DNA from 2 places in the Delftia sp. WY8 genome. Region 1 is predicted to be linked to the other one. Evidence: riboswitches for the same ligand, from Rfam matches in the RefSeq annotation. Region 1 holds a riboswitch; the other holds the start of a gene.
What was found. A riboswitch is a leader RNA that binds a small molecule or an ion and turns the genes downstream of it on or off. The one in region 1 is predicted to bind cobalamin.

Region 1 (6,947 bases):
TGAAGTGGCAGTCCTGGCTGCCCACGGGCACGGCGACCAGGGTGGTGGTGGGCGCGTAGTAGAAGAAGGACTGGCCCGCACCCTCGCGCACCACCTTGCCGGCGCGGAACTGCATGAGGTGGACCGTGGGTTGGGACTTGATGAAACGGATGCCGAACATGGTGCTTCTCCTTTAAGTTGCTCTGTGCAACTTGTATGGGTTGCATAGTGCAACTTAAAATCCGGCACGTCAAGCACAATCCATCCTATGGCTGAAAAAAATTCCCCATCCCCGCAGGGCGCGCTGGACTTCCCGCGCCCGTTCACCACGGTGGACGTGGTCATCTTCACGGTGGCAGACGATGCCCTGCAGGTGCTGCTGGTGCAGCGCCCCACGGCGGGCAGCGAGCCGTTTCCGGGGCTGTGGGCGCTGCCCGGCGGCTTTGTGGATGTGCGCCAGGACGCAGACCTGCTGGCCTGCGCGCGGCGCAAGCTACTGGACAAGACGGGTGTGGACAGCCCCTACCTGGAGCAGCTGGGAAGCTGGGGCGGCGCGGCGCGCGACCCGCGTGGCTGGTCGGCCACGCATGTGTATTTCGCGCTGATCCCGGGCCATGACCTGATTCTGGCCAAGGGCGCGAATGCGGCCGATGTGTCGTGGTTTGCCGTCGATGAACTGCTGCGCGCGCCTGCGCTGGCCTTCGACCACGGCGAGATCCTGCGCGCAGCGGTGGAGCGGCTGCGGGGCAAGGTGGAATACACCTCGCTGCCGGCCTTTCTGCTGCCCGAGCCTTTCACGCTGCCGCAGCTGCAGCAGGCCTACGAAGTGGTGCTGGGCCGCCCTGTGGACAAGAGCGGTTTTCGCACGCGCATGATGGCGGCCGGCTTTCTGGTCGAGGCAGGCCAGGTGGAGGGCACGTCACGCCGCCCCGCCATGGGCTACCGCCTGGCCGACCGCAGCGCGCCCGTGGTGTTTCCGCGCACCTTCAGCCCGCGCGGGTGAGGGCGGCCTTCGATCAGGATCAGGCGCCCAGCAGGCTGCAAAAGCGCTGCATGTCCACGTTGCCGCCGCTGAGGATGATGCCCACGCGCCGGCCGCGCAGCTCCTCGCCTTTCTGGCGCGCGGCGGCCAGGCCCAGGCAGCCGGTGGGCTCGACCACGAGCTTCATGCGCGTGGCCAGGAAGCCCATGGCGTCGACCAGCTCGGCATCGCTGGCGGTGAGGATGTCGGTCACGTCGCGCTGGATGATGGGGAAGGTGATGCCGCCCAGGTGCTGGGTCTGGGCGCCGTCGGCAATGGTCTTGGGGGTGTCTATGTGGACGATGCGGCCTGCGCGCAGCGACTGCTGGCCGTCGTTGCCGGCCTCGGGCTCCACGCCGTAGAGCGCGCAGTCGGGGCTGAGCGCGCGTGTGGACAGGGCGGTGCCCGACAGCAGGCCACCGCCGCCCAGCGGCACGAAGAGGGCGTCCAGCGGGCCGGTTTCCTCCAACAGTTCCTTGGCGGCCGTGCCCTGGCCGGCCAGCACGTCGGCATGGTCGTAGGGCGGGATCAGGGTCAGGCCATGGCGCTCGGCCAGGTCGCGGCCGATCTGCTCGCGGTCTTCGGTATAGCGGTCGTAGACCACCACCTGGCCGCCATAGCCCTTGGTGGCCGCCACTTTGGCGGCGGGCGCGTCATGCGGCATGACGATGGTGGCGGGAATCTCCAGCAGCCTGGCAGCCAGTGCAATGGCCTGGGCGTGGTTGCCCGAGGAAAACGCCACCACGCCGGCCTTGCGCTGCGCGGCGCTGAAGCGAGACAGGGCGTTGAACGCGCCGCGGAACTTGAAGGCGCCCATGCGCTGCAGGTTCTCGCACTTCAGGAAGACGCGGGCGCCCAGCGCCTCGTCCAGCGTGCGCGAGGTGAGCACGGGCGTGCGGTGGGCATGGCCCTGGATGCGTTGGGCCGCTGCGGCCACGTCGTCATAGGTGGGAAGGCTTGTCATCGGTACGGGAGAGAAGGAGTTGCAGATCGGCGGGGTGCCGGGACCTACTTGGCGTAGCTGTAGACCGTGGCGCGCGACACGCCCAGGTGGGCGGCAATGGTCTCCATGGAGCGGCGAAGGTCCAGCAGGCCGTCGCCCTTGAGTTCACGGACCAGGGCGCGCCGCTCCTCGGGCTTGAGGGCGCGCGGCGTGGTCGCCAGGCGCGCCGCGAACTGGTCGATGCGGGCGCGCACCGTGTCGGCACCGGCCCCGGCGCCCATGGGCGCCAGCATTTCGCGGGCCGGCGTGTCGCCGCTGACGGCGGCAAAGCGGTTGAGCATGCTCTGGAAGCCCTGGAACATCGTCAGGTCCACATTCATGCACAGGGCGGCGATGTAGCGGCCCTCGGAGTCGCGGATGCCGATGGACGTGCTCTTGGCCTGGCGGCCATCGGCGAACTGGTTGGGGTAGTTGGCGATGACCTGCTCGTAGCCGGGGTCCTGGATGCGGGCCAGGCCCAGCTCCGTCGCGCCCTGGCCGACATCGCGGCCCGAGAGATTGTTGTGGATGGCCAGCACCGCATGGGACGGGTCGAGCAGGTCATGCACCACCACCTCGCAGAACGGGGCAAGGGTCTGGCCCAGGCCTTCGGCGATCTTGGCCACCTGTTCCAGCAGTTGGCGCTGCTCGGGAGTGCGTTGTGTCATATTGGACATTTTGTTTTGAATTGGACAAAATGTCAAAACTCAGGCGACCTGCCTTCTTGTCCGTTTCTTGTGCTCCCTGCCATGTTCGACACCCTTGTTCACCTGCTGCAATCCCAGGACGCGCGCTTTCGCGTGATCGAGCACCCTGCCGAGGGCCGCTCCGACCTCGTCGCCGAAATCCGGGGCACGGCACCCGGCCAGGGTGCCAAGGCCATGCTCTGCAAGAGCCGCGATGCGTCCGGTGCGGGCGATCCCCAGCTGTTCCTGGCCGTGCTGCCCGGCGACCGTAAGCTGGACTTCAAGCGCCTGGCCCAGGCCGTGGGCGTGCGCAAGGCCACGCTGGCCTCGCCAGAGGAGGCCCAGGCCGCCACCGGCTGCGTGATGGGATCGGTGCCGCCGTTCTCCTTCAACCCGCAGGTGCGCCTGGTGGTGGACCCGGCACTGGTGGAGCGCTTTGCCGAGATCGCCTTCAATGCGGGCCGGCTGGACCGCTCCATCGTGCTGGACTCGGCCGACTATGTGCGCATTGCCCGGCCCGCGCTGCACAGCCTGAGCGGGGAGGGCGCCGATTGACCATGGATTGACCCTGGCGCGGGGCTGCGCCCACAATCGTCGGCAACGTCCACATCTCCTTGCCTGACCATGTCCACCCCTGCGAAGCAGCACCCTGACCGGCCCGATGCGGCCGGCTTTGTGCGTGCGGCGCTGGCTGCTGCCCTGGCCCAGGTGCAGTCGCATCTGGCGGTCTTGGAGGGCGGTGGCAGCGATGCCGAGACCATTCACCAGCTGCGCGTGGCCCTGCGGCGCCTGCGCACCGTGCTGCGTGAGTGCGCGGGGCTGGCGCCCGGCATGCGCGCCGAATGGGATGACCCCCTGGCCCAGGCCTTTGCGCAGTTGGGCACGCTGCGCGATGCCGATACGCTGGCCGATGTGGTGCGCCCGCTGCTGCAGGCCGCCCATGCGCCCCTGTGCGACTGGCAGGCGCCGCAGGCCGTGCAGGCGGATGCAGCCGCTGCCGTGCGCGAGCCGCCGTTCCTGCACGCGCTGGCCGAGATCCAGGCGCTGGCGCAGGCGCCGCAGGCAGAGCCATCGGCCCGTTTTGCCCACCTGTCCGCCGCAGGCACGCGCAAGTACCTGGCACGGCGGCTGGCGCGCCTGCACCGCCAGGTGCTGCGCGACGGCCGGCACTTCGACCGCCTGCCGCTGTCGCAGCAGCACCGCGTGCGCAAGCGGCTCAAGCGCCTGCGCTATCTGGCGGACTTTGCACGGGAATTCGCGCCCGGAATGTGGCCCGGCAAAAAGGGCCGGCGCTTTGCCGAGGCGCTGGTGCCCGCCCAGGACGCGCTGGGCCTGCACAACGACATGGCCGTGGCGGCCGAGCATTTCCATGCCGAGGCCGCGCGCGACCCGCGCGCCTGGTTCGCCGCCGGCTACCTGCAGGCCCGCCTGGCCACCAGCGCGCGCAGCAGCCGCCGCGCGCTGCGGGCGCTGGCCCGGGTGCCGGGCTTCTGGGCTGGGCGATAATCCGCCGCTGGCGCACCGCCGCAGCCCCTGGGCCGTGGCGGTGCGCTGTTGCTGAAGGTGCCTCATGCCGTTCACCGGCCAGGGGTTCAACGGGAAGCAGGTGCGCGATGCCATCGAGGTGGCCGCTCGCAATGCCTGCGCTGCCCCCGCAACGGTCAGCGGAATACAACTCCCCACGCTGGCGCGCCACCCACCGGTTGCGCGCCGCAAGCCACTGTGTCTGGACGGACATGGGAAGGCGGGGATGCCTGCTGCAGCGCGCCCACCCTGCGCGCCGCAGCGTTCCGCAAGCCCGGATACCGGCCTTCTGCATTGCTTTCGGACGCCGCGGGAGTGCGCCTGTCCGGTCCGGCCCCAGCCTGCGCTGGCGTGGCCGGCTCCGGCGTGCGCGCCGTGCGGCGTGGTTCAGACGATAGGCCCCACGGGTGACTGGGGCAGTTGGATTCAACGCATGCGCTTCGCTTCTTTGGCCGCCGATTGTTCCGGCCCCTTTCCCCTTCCTCCCTTCCTGCGCCCGGCCACCGCTGCGGCCGTGCTGGCCTGCTGCGCCGCGGCGGCCGGCGCCGCACAGGAACCGGCGGCCGGCAAAGCCGGTGCATCCGCCGACGATGCGCTGGACGCCGTCTTCGTGACCGCCACGGCGCGGCCCGAGGCGCGCAGCCGCATCGCGAGCACCACGCAGACCATCGACCGCGAGGCCATAGAGCGCTCCAGCGCGCGCTCGGTCACCGACCTGCTGGCCGAGAACGCCGTGGGCTTTCTCAGCGAATGGACGGCGGCCCAGACCTCGATGAACCTGCGCGGCGCCTCCACCGACGGCCAGGGGCGCGACTTCCGCAGCCAGGTGCTGGTGCTGGTCAACGGCCGGCGCGCGGGCACGGCCAACCTGTCCAAGCTCAGCCCCTCGGATGTGGAGCGCATCGAGATCGTGCGCGGCCCGTCCTCGGTGATCTACGGCAGCCAGGCCATGGGCGGGGTGGTCAACATCATCATGAAGACGGGAGCGACGGCGCCTGGCACGCGCGCCCAGGTCCAGGCCGGCTCGTGGGACCTGTGGCGCACCGATGCGCAGACGGCCGGCGCCAATGACCGCTTCGACTGGTACTTCGGCGTGAGCGCAGGCGGGCGCGGCGACTACGAGTCGGGCGACGGCGGCACGCGCATGGAGAACACGGGCTGGAAGCGGCGCGGCGCCAGCGGCGCCCTGGGCTGGCAGCTGCACGAGCTGCACCGCGTGGAGCTGCAGCTGCGCACGGACGGCATCTACAACGCGGGCTTTCGCGGATCGGGCGCCAACATCTACAGCCGCGACAACCGCAGCAACCGCTCGCTGGACCTGACCTACGAAGGCGCACTGCCCGGCCAGCGCCTGAGCTGGACGACCCACCTCTACAGCCTGGTCGATACCGATGAGTTCAACTGGGCATCGCCCGTGATCCGCTCGGGCAACAGCGCCGTGCCCGGCACGGCGCGCGACTACAACCACCGCCAGCTGGACGCCACGGGCCTGCGCTTTCAGCCGCGCCTGCGTGTCAGCCAGACCAATGACCTGCTGATGGGCTTCGACTGGGAGCGCAGCAAGCTGCGCTCCGACCGCCTGCGCGTGGCCATGCCGGGCGGCCCGGCGGGCCAGGTTGCGCCCTATGACAACAACCAGACCGAGCAGGTGCACGCGCTGTACGTCGAGGACGCGCAGACCCTGTTCGACGATCGCCTCACGCTGCGTGCCGGCCTGCGCAAGACCTGGGGCACGACGCGTTTCGACGATACGCCCAATCTCGCCCTGGCCCAGGCCAGCACGCGCGACTACGACAACCACACTTGGTCGGCCGGCGCCACCTGGAAGGCCACGGACCGGCTCACGCTGCGCGCTGCGGCCTCCACGGGTTTCCGCGCTCCCACGGCCACGGAGCTGGCTTCGGACTTCACGGCCGTCGGCGGTGGCCGCACCTTCGGCAACCCCAACCTCAAGCCCGAGACCAGCCGCCAGATCGAGGTCGGCGCCGCGCTGCAGCAGCCCGGCTGGCGCGTGGATGCGGCCCTGTTCCAGAACACCATCAGCGACCGCATCATCACCGTCTCGCGCGGGGCCACGACCAACACCTCGGACTACGCCAACAACGCGGCCGACATCGTGGCGCGCGGCCTGGAAATGCAGGCCGACATGGACCTGGCGCGGGCGCTGAACCTGACGGGCCACCAGCTCAAGGCCTGGGCTGGCGGCTACTACCACTTCAGCATGCGGGACAAGGGATCGCCAGCGTCGGCCAATACCGACAAGGTGCAGCGCATGTACCGCTACGAGGCCTCGGCCGGCGTGCGCTACGGCCAGGGCAGCGGGCGCCTGCAGGGCGACTGGAGCCTGCAGCTGTCCACGCTGCTGCGCGGTCCCATGTGGTACGACACGGAAGAGGCGCTGCTCATCCCGCAGGGCGAGCCCAGCAGCACCTTCATCCACCGCAAGGGCGCCTTCACCATCTGGAACCTGCGTGCCGACTACCGCGTGTCGCGCGGCGTCAAGCTGTTCGCAGCCGTCAACAACCTGTTCGACCTGAACCGCCATCCCATCTTCATCGCGCTGGACCGCGCGCCCTGCATCGCCAACCCGGCGTACCAGAACGGCGGCTGCGGAACGTCGATGGCCGGGCGCGAACTCATGGTCGGCCTGCAAGCAGAGTTTTGAGGACCATGGCATGAGGCAATCCAGCACCACGCGCCGCCAGTTGTTGCGCCAGGGCGCGGCGGCGGCCCTGGGCTGCGGCCTGCCCGCGGC
Region 2 (6,947 bases), 2.2 Mb from region 1:
GGCCCCGCGCGAGGACTGGCTGCCGCCCTGGATGGAGATGGCCGGCCGGTCGGGGTCGCGCGTGATGATGTTGTCCTTCTTGATGTCGAACACGGCCAGCGTCCACTCGCCGCGCCCGCCGGCCACCTGTTGCTTGATGCCGATCTCGGCCTGGCGGCCCTTGCTCAGCTTGTAAGCCGTGTTGGCCAGGTTCAGCGACACCAAGCTGTTGACGGGATCGTGTCCCGAGCTGATCTGCCCATAGACCTGGGTGTTGCGCGCCAGCTCATAGGTCAGGCCCAGGCGCCAGGAGGTGGCGGCCAGCGTCTTGTTGAAATCCGTGCCGCCCACCAGCGAGTGGCTGGCAAAGCTGTAGACATCGCGGCGCAGTCCGGCCATGGCCAGCCAGCGGTTGCTGATGCGCCAGGCATCCTCCAGGTACAGCGCATGCTGGGTCACGCCGGTTTCGGTCTTGGCCTTGGTGACATCGGGGCTGGCCCAGCTGCCATGCACGGGGTCCCAGGCCGAGACCGTGGACGAGCCGCCGTAGGGCGAGTTGTTGGACAGCCGCAGGTTGATGCGTGCGGCCTCCCATCCCATGGCGATCTTGTGCGATCCCCGGTCCAGGTTCAGGCCCAGGCGATTGCCGGTCTGCTCCAGGTCGTGCAGGATTTCCAGGTAGTCGGAGCGGCCCACGGTCCAGGTGGCGGGGTTGAGCGCGTAGGCCTCGATGTTGCGCCAGTGGCGGTCCGACTGCACGTGGTACAGCTCGTTGCGCACCGTCAGCCAGTCATTGGCCTTCCATTGCACCTTGGCGCGCAGGCGCTCGTCGGCATAGCGCAGCACGCTGTCTTCGGCGTTGTAGTTGCGGTCGCGCAGGGACTCCACCACCTTGCCGTCCAGGCCCGGCGTGCCCCAGTAGCGGCTGGGCTTTTGCACGCTGCGGTCGGCAATCAGGTCGATCTGCAGGTCGCTCGTGGGCTCCAAGCGCAGCGTGCTCATGAACTTGCCGTTGCGCGACTGGTCCAGGTCGCGCTCGCCCGCGCTGCGCGCGGTGTAGCTGTCGATGCGGTAGCTGGCATAGGCGCCCAGGGCGCCGGTCACGCCCAGGCCCAGGCGCAGCGTGTCGTCCGTGCCCGCGCCCAGCAGCACCTCGGCCGAGCTGGTGCGGCTGGGCTGCTTGCGGATGGCGTTGACCGTGGCGCCCATGGTGCCGCTGCCATACATCAGCGAGGCCGGGCCGCGCAGCACGTCGATGCGCTCGTAGCCCCAGCTGTCCCCGGGATAGGCCGTGGTGCCGGCGGCCACGCCCAGCACCATGCCGTCTTCGGCCACGCCCACGGAGTTCACGCCCGCAAAGCCACGGCTGCTGAAGGACAGGCCGCCGTTGCCCGGCGTGCTGCTGGAGGTCAGGCCCACGGTGCGCGTGACGGCGTCCACCAGGGCGTAGTCGCCGCGCTCCTGCATCTGCTCGGCAGAAACACCATCCACGCTGGCAGGCACTTCCTGGTTGGAGACGCCGGTATGGCTGGCCGAGCGCGCAGGCTGGGCCAGTTGCTGGCCGATGCGTTCGGCCTGGCCGGTGACCTGCACTTCGGGCAGGACAGTCTGTGCCTGCACAGGAACGGACAGGAAGGCGCAGGCCAGGGCCAGCGGGCTCAGCCGAAGGCAAAGGGAATCGGCAGCACGGGTGCTGGGAACGCAGGAAAGGGAGGAATGCATTTCGAACATCGGTCTTCGACCGCCTGATGCGAAAGCAAGGCACTGCCGCCTCTCCAGCCAGCGTGCAAGGATAGGGTGCAGGACATTGCCATCCGCACCCCGCAGACAGTCAAGAAAGCGCCCGCTCAGCGGGCGCGAAACGCAGCAGGCCGGTCTCCGGGCTCACAAGCGGCGCAAGGACATGCCTTGCGCCCAGCGCCCCGTCTTCCCAATCCACCCGCGAAAAGCTGCATGTTGCAGACCACGCCATGAACCAGTGACAGCCTGTCATCGCCCCTCCGCAGGGTTGCGGAGACTGGCGGGACAGGCGTGGAGCGCCTTGACTTGTTTACCGTTGCGGGGGCAGCCAAGGCCTGTGCCGGCAGCGCAAAAAGCATTTGCTGGCAGTCACCTTGTTCCCGTTTCATCCCCATGGCTGGCATGTGGACACCTGTTGCACGGATGCCTTTGCAGGCGCGGCATTATAGCCAGCGGCCCGCGTCGGTAGCCTGCGGCGCGTCGTGCAGCAGCAGCTCCACACCCAGCCACTCGCCACGGTGAACGCGGCTGATGGCATGCCGCAGATGCACGCGGTAAAAGCCTGCCGCACCGCGCACCGGGCGCGGCCCCGTGGCGATGATGGCCGCATCCCCCAGGCCCAGCGGCAGCACCATGGGGCGCGATTGCATGCGCGGGCGCTGCTCGGTCATCACGAATTCGCCGCCCTCGAAATCCTGGCCCGGCCGGGACAGCAGCAGCACCAGCTGCAGCGGGAACACCGCCGCACCTTCGCTGTATGAGCGCAGCGGCGCATGGCCCGCCTGCGCCACATGCAGCAGGTGCGACTGCGGATGCATCTGGCCGCGCTGGTGGCCCAGCTGCCCGAAGGCCTCGAACGAGGCGGGCAGGGCAGGCTGCATGTCCATTTGGGCACGCCAGCGATTGGCAATGGCAAGCAGGTGCCGGTACAGCACCGGGCGCCATGTGTAGAGGGAGGGCGGCAGGCCATTGCGCATGGCCGCCTCGCCGGCCAGGGCGCGGCTTTCATCCGCATTCAGCAGCCGTGGCAGCAGGCAATGGCCCTCTGCATCGAGCTGGGTGGCAATGCGGCCCCAGTCCAGCCCAGCGAAGCGATCACTGCTGTTCGGCCCATCCATGTCGAACCCTCCATTCAACCCGCCTTGCGAAACGTGAGATTGATGCGCCGCCCTCCCAGCAGCAGGTGAGGCTGGTCCTTGAGCGGCAACACGCCGTGGTGGCGCAGCCGATCCACGCCGCCCCAGACCACCACGTCGCCATGCTGCAACAACACCCTGGCCGTCTTGTCCGCGCCCGCAAGCCCTCCAAACAGAAATGTGGCCGGCATGCCCAGTGACACCGAGACGATGGGCGCGTCCAGGTCACGCTCGTCGCGGTCCTGGTGCAGGGACAGGCGGCTGCCGGGCAGGTACTGGTTGATCAGGCAGGCATCGGGCGCGAAGCCCTCGAAACCCGCAGCGGCGGCCGCTTCGCCCGCCAGCTGCGCAAACACGGCCGGCATGGCGGGCCAGGACTGGCCGCTGACCGGGTCGATGGCGCTGTAGCGGTAGCCGCGCCGGTCGCTGGTCCAGCCCAGCGCGCCGCAGTTGGTCATGGCCACCGACATGGTGAAGCCGCCCGGCGTGACCAGATGGCGCAGCGGCGCCTGGGCCATGACGCTGTCCACCGCAGCCAGCAGTGGCGCCGCATGGGGCAGGGCATGGCCGCGCAGCACCACGGACTGGGGACCAATGGGTTCGATGCCCATGGGAGGTTCATCGGCAAAAAGATCCAGCGTGCTCATACCGGCCGTCCATCAAAGTGCGTCATATCAGAGTGCGTCATGAAAGATCAGCCCCACGGTATGGTGATGGCCGCTTCGGACGCGGCTGACGCCATGGCGCATGGCCGCGCGGCGGTAGCCTGAGCGCCGCCCCGGCACGGGCCGGTGGCGCACGGCCAGGACCAGCGCATCGCCCTGGTCCAGCGCCATCACATCGGCCCGTTGCCTGTCGCCATCGGCCTGGGTGATGACGAATTCCCCGCCCGCAAAGTCCTGCCCCGGCCGCGACAGCAGCAACACCACCTGCAGCGGAAACACATGCTCTCCATAGACATCCTGGTGCAGGCAGTTGTAGTCGCCCTCGCCGTATTGGAGGATCAGCGGCGTGGGCCGCAACTGGCCGTGCGCGTGGCAGCGCGCCAGGAAGTCCTGCAGCCGGTCCGGATAGCGCACATCCAGCCCCATGCGCTGGTTCCAGCGGTTGGCCACCGGCACCAGGCGGGAATACAGCTGTTCGCGCAGCCGCTGCAGCAGAGGTGGCAAGGGGTAGTCGAAATACCGGTATTCGCCACGCCCGAAACCGTGGCGGGCCATGACGATGCGGGAGCGAAAACCGTCTTCCCTGGTGTAGAGGGCCGCCAGGTCACGGCATTGCTGCGCGTCCAGCAGGCCGGGCAGCCGGGCACAGCCGTGCTCGTCGAGCTGGTGCTCCATCTGCGTCCATTGGCAGGGCGGGGCGGATTCGCAAGCTTCGTTGTCGAAAAGACGGAGGTTGTGCATGGCGGGCGCGGTTGGCGGCATGGGCGCTGTGGGCAATTGCCGCAGTCTAGGGCGCCGCCGCAGCGCCTGCATCCCGCTTCTTGCAGTGGACAGAATGTCAACCGGCGGCAGCGCCTGCCAGCCGCGTGCTGGACAGGCCTGGGAGGGCCGGCTGGCAGCTGCAATTGAACAATCGCGGCATTCCTGCAAACGCCTCAGGCCCGCCATGTCCAGCAACGTCCATCACCTCTATCTGTTCTTCGATACGCCCCTGCAGCTGCGCCGCGTGCAACTGATCTGCCAGTACCTGGCCCGGCAGTCCTGGGAGCAGGCCGAGCGCTGGATCCATGAGCTGGACCCCGCCCTGGACCGATCCGCGCTGTGGGATGACGACTGGGCCAATGCCAGCGCCCTGGGCCATCCCCAGCATCTGGAGCTGGGCTTCGACACCCGCACCACGGCCGGCATGCCCTGGCGGCTGCTGGAGACCTTGTTCCAGCACGGCCTGCAGGCGGCGGTGCTGCATGTCTTCTACGACCAGGTGGGAGAGAGCGAGCGCTATCACTTCGATGCCGGCCAATGGGTCAGCCACCATGCCTGGCTGGCCCGCTACCCGGAGCGCCAGGTGCTGGTCGATCCCGACGCAGAGGTCTATCCGCGCCCGGGGCAGGAAGAGGGCAACGATGGCACCTCACTCAGCAATCCCGCCCAGCCCATGGCCATCAGGCAACTGCGCGAGCGTGACCAGGAGCGCGATCGCCAGGCCCAGGAGTCCGTGCAGGCCCTGCTGGAGACCATGGCCAGCCTGCGCAAGAGCGGCGTGTCGCCGGTGGACGGCATCGCGGGCCTGTTCATGCTGCGGGCCGGCTTTCGCGGACTGTGCGAGGCCGTCGCCTTCACCGTCGTTGCCGCCCTGGCTTTCAGAGGCAAGGGCCTGTGGCTCTGGCTGGCCCTGGGATTGGTACTGGCGGTCGTGCTGCCGCTGTACCGGATGGCCAGTGCGCGGCGGGAGTTCGCGGGGCAGGGCGGCAGCGACCCGGCATCCTGAGACAATCCGCGCTCGGCAGAATGAAACAAATTGCACAAGATCCGGCAAAGTCCCAGGAGAGGGTGAACAGGATGTGGATACCGACCGTCGTCACGGCAGGATGGACATGCGCCATCAGGCGCCGTCTTTTTGAGCAGGGCCAACGCTGATGCAGCCCACCGCAATCGAGCAGGGCCCCGCCGTGGCAGCAGGCGTTCACGAGGATTTCGGCCATCTTCTGGGTCTGTACATGCGCCGCATCCGTGCCAGCGCTTCGGGGGTGGCCACCGAGATCGGGCTGAGCCGGGAAGCCGTCAACAACTGGAGGAATGGGGTTTCCCTGCCCAATCCGCGCTCGCGCGACCGGCTGGCCGCCTGCGCCCAGTATCTGCGGCTGACGGAGGCGGAGACCAATCGCCTGTTCTCCGCCGCCGGCTTTGCCACGCAGTTCCCGCTGCAGGCGCCAGCCGCTGGCGCCCAGCCTTTTGCCGGCTTCATGGACCGGCTTTTTGCCCAGCTGGCCCAGGCCTCGCCCTATGCCATCACCATGCTGCTGTCTCCCGCGCACTGGGGTCAGCCCCCGTTCCGTCAGGAATTGCTGCTGCGTGCCCGCGCCCAGTACGGCGCCGAGGCGGTACTGCACATCCAGCCGCCCTACAGCGTGAGCACGGCCCCGGCCGACTACTTTGCGGCCCTGGGCCGGCAGTGCGGGCTGGGCGAGGTGGGCTCGGACTACGAATTCGAGGCCCTGCTGGAAAAGCGTCTGCTGGCAGGCGGCCGCCTGTTCTGCCTGGTCAGCCGTTTCGAGCAAGGCACGGCCGCACTGCGCGAGACGCTGGCCGGCATCCTGCGCAGCCTCAGCGAAATGCACAGCGGCCGCCTGCACCTGCTGCTGTGCGGCAGCGAGGCGCTGGCCGACCTCAAGTACCGCAGCGGCGACCTGTCCCTGCTCAACATCGGCCAGGTGGCACACTGGCCCGATCCCACGCTGGAAGACCTGGCCCTGATGGCGCGCCAGCGCTGGCCGGCAACAGGCTGGCCGGTCGAGGTCATCGAGGCGCTGCAGGCCCTGACGGGCGGGCATCCCGCGCTCTTCGAGGAAGCGCTGCAATGGCTGGTGGAGCAGGGTGTGGGCATCGCTGCCGTGCACTCGCCACTGCTGCGCGCCCATCTGGTGGCCAGTGCGCGCCTGTGGCAGACCCTGCTGCCCCTGGCGCAGGAGCCGGCCGCACGCGATCAATTGCGAAGCCTGGTGGATGCGGCATCGCTGGGCCGTGCGCGGCCCTATCTGCAGGATGCCGTGCTGCGGCGCCTGTTCTGGGGCAACCTGCTGCAGGTGCGCGGAGCGGGCGAGGGCGCCCACCTGCACTGGCGCTGCGACATCGCCCGCGAAGCCGCAATGGCAGTGCTGCAGGCATGAGCGGCCCGGCCCGCCTTCTGCAGCTGCCCCGATCCTATTGGCGCGCCGCGCTGCTGGCCTTGTTCACGCTGTTCATAGGCACAGCCATCCTTCTGCCCCGCTACAACCCCGTTACCCGCGGCAGCCTGCAGGGCGCGGAAAGTTCAGGGCGGGTCTGGAACGAAATCATCCTGTGGCGCCTGGCCCTGATGGAGCATGTGCGCCAGCATGAAAGCTGGCCGCAGGACATCGCCAGCGTGGCACCGGAGATTGCCGAGCCT

Region 2: another riboswitch for cobalamin. It lies ahead of G4D77_RS30685 (TonB-dependent receptor); the one in region 1 lies ahead of G4D77_RS21010 (TonB-dependent receptor).

What each region holds. Positions count from the first base shown of each region.
Region 1 covers NZ_CP049795.1:4,551,617-4,558,563, forward strand. Annotated here, with positions in the region: gene G4D77_RS20980 (SPFH domain-containing protein) at 1-160, opposite strand, end outside; gene G4D77_RS20985 (NUDIX hydrolase) at 248-982, shown strand; gene G4D77_RS20990 (threo-3-hydroxy-L-aspartate ammonia-lyase) at 1,002-1,964, opposite strand; gene G4D77_RS20995 (helix-turn-helix transcriptional regulator) at 2,009-2,650, opposite strand; gene G4D77_RS21000 (YbaK/prolyl-tRNA synthetase associated domain-containing protein) at 2,732-3,223, shown strand; gene G4D77_RS21005 (CHAD domain-containing protein) at 3,293-4,174, shown strand; cobalamin riboswitch at 4,213-4,496, shown strand; gene G4D77_RS21010 (TonB-dependent receptor) at 4,626-6,857, shown strand; gene G4D77_RS21015 (ABC transporter substrate-binding protein) at 6,868-6,947, shown strand, end outside.
Region 2 covers NZ_CP049795.1:6,702,210-6,709,156, reverse strand. Annotated here, with positions in the region: gene G4D77_RS30685 (TonB-dependent receptor) at 1-1,710, opposite strand, end outside; cobalamin riboswitch at 1,832-2,150, opposite strand; gene G4D77_RS30680 (2OG-Fe(II) oxygenase) at 2,163-2,837, opposite strand; gene alkB (DNA oxidative demethylase AlkB) at 2,852-3,502, opposite strand; gene G4D77_RS30670 (2OG-Fe(II) oxygenase) at 3,530-4,261, opposite strand; gene G4D77_RS30665 (hypothetical protein) at 4,467-5,288, shown strand; gene G4D77_RS30660 (hypothetical protein) at 5,437-6,687, shown strand; gene G4D77_RS31020 (AAA family ATPase) at 6,684-6,947, shown strand, end outside.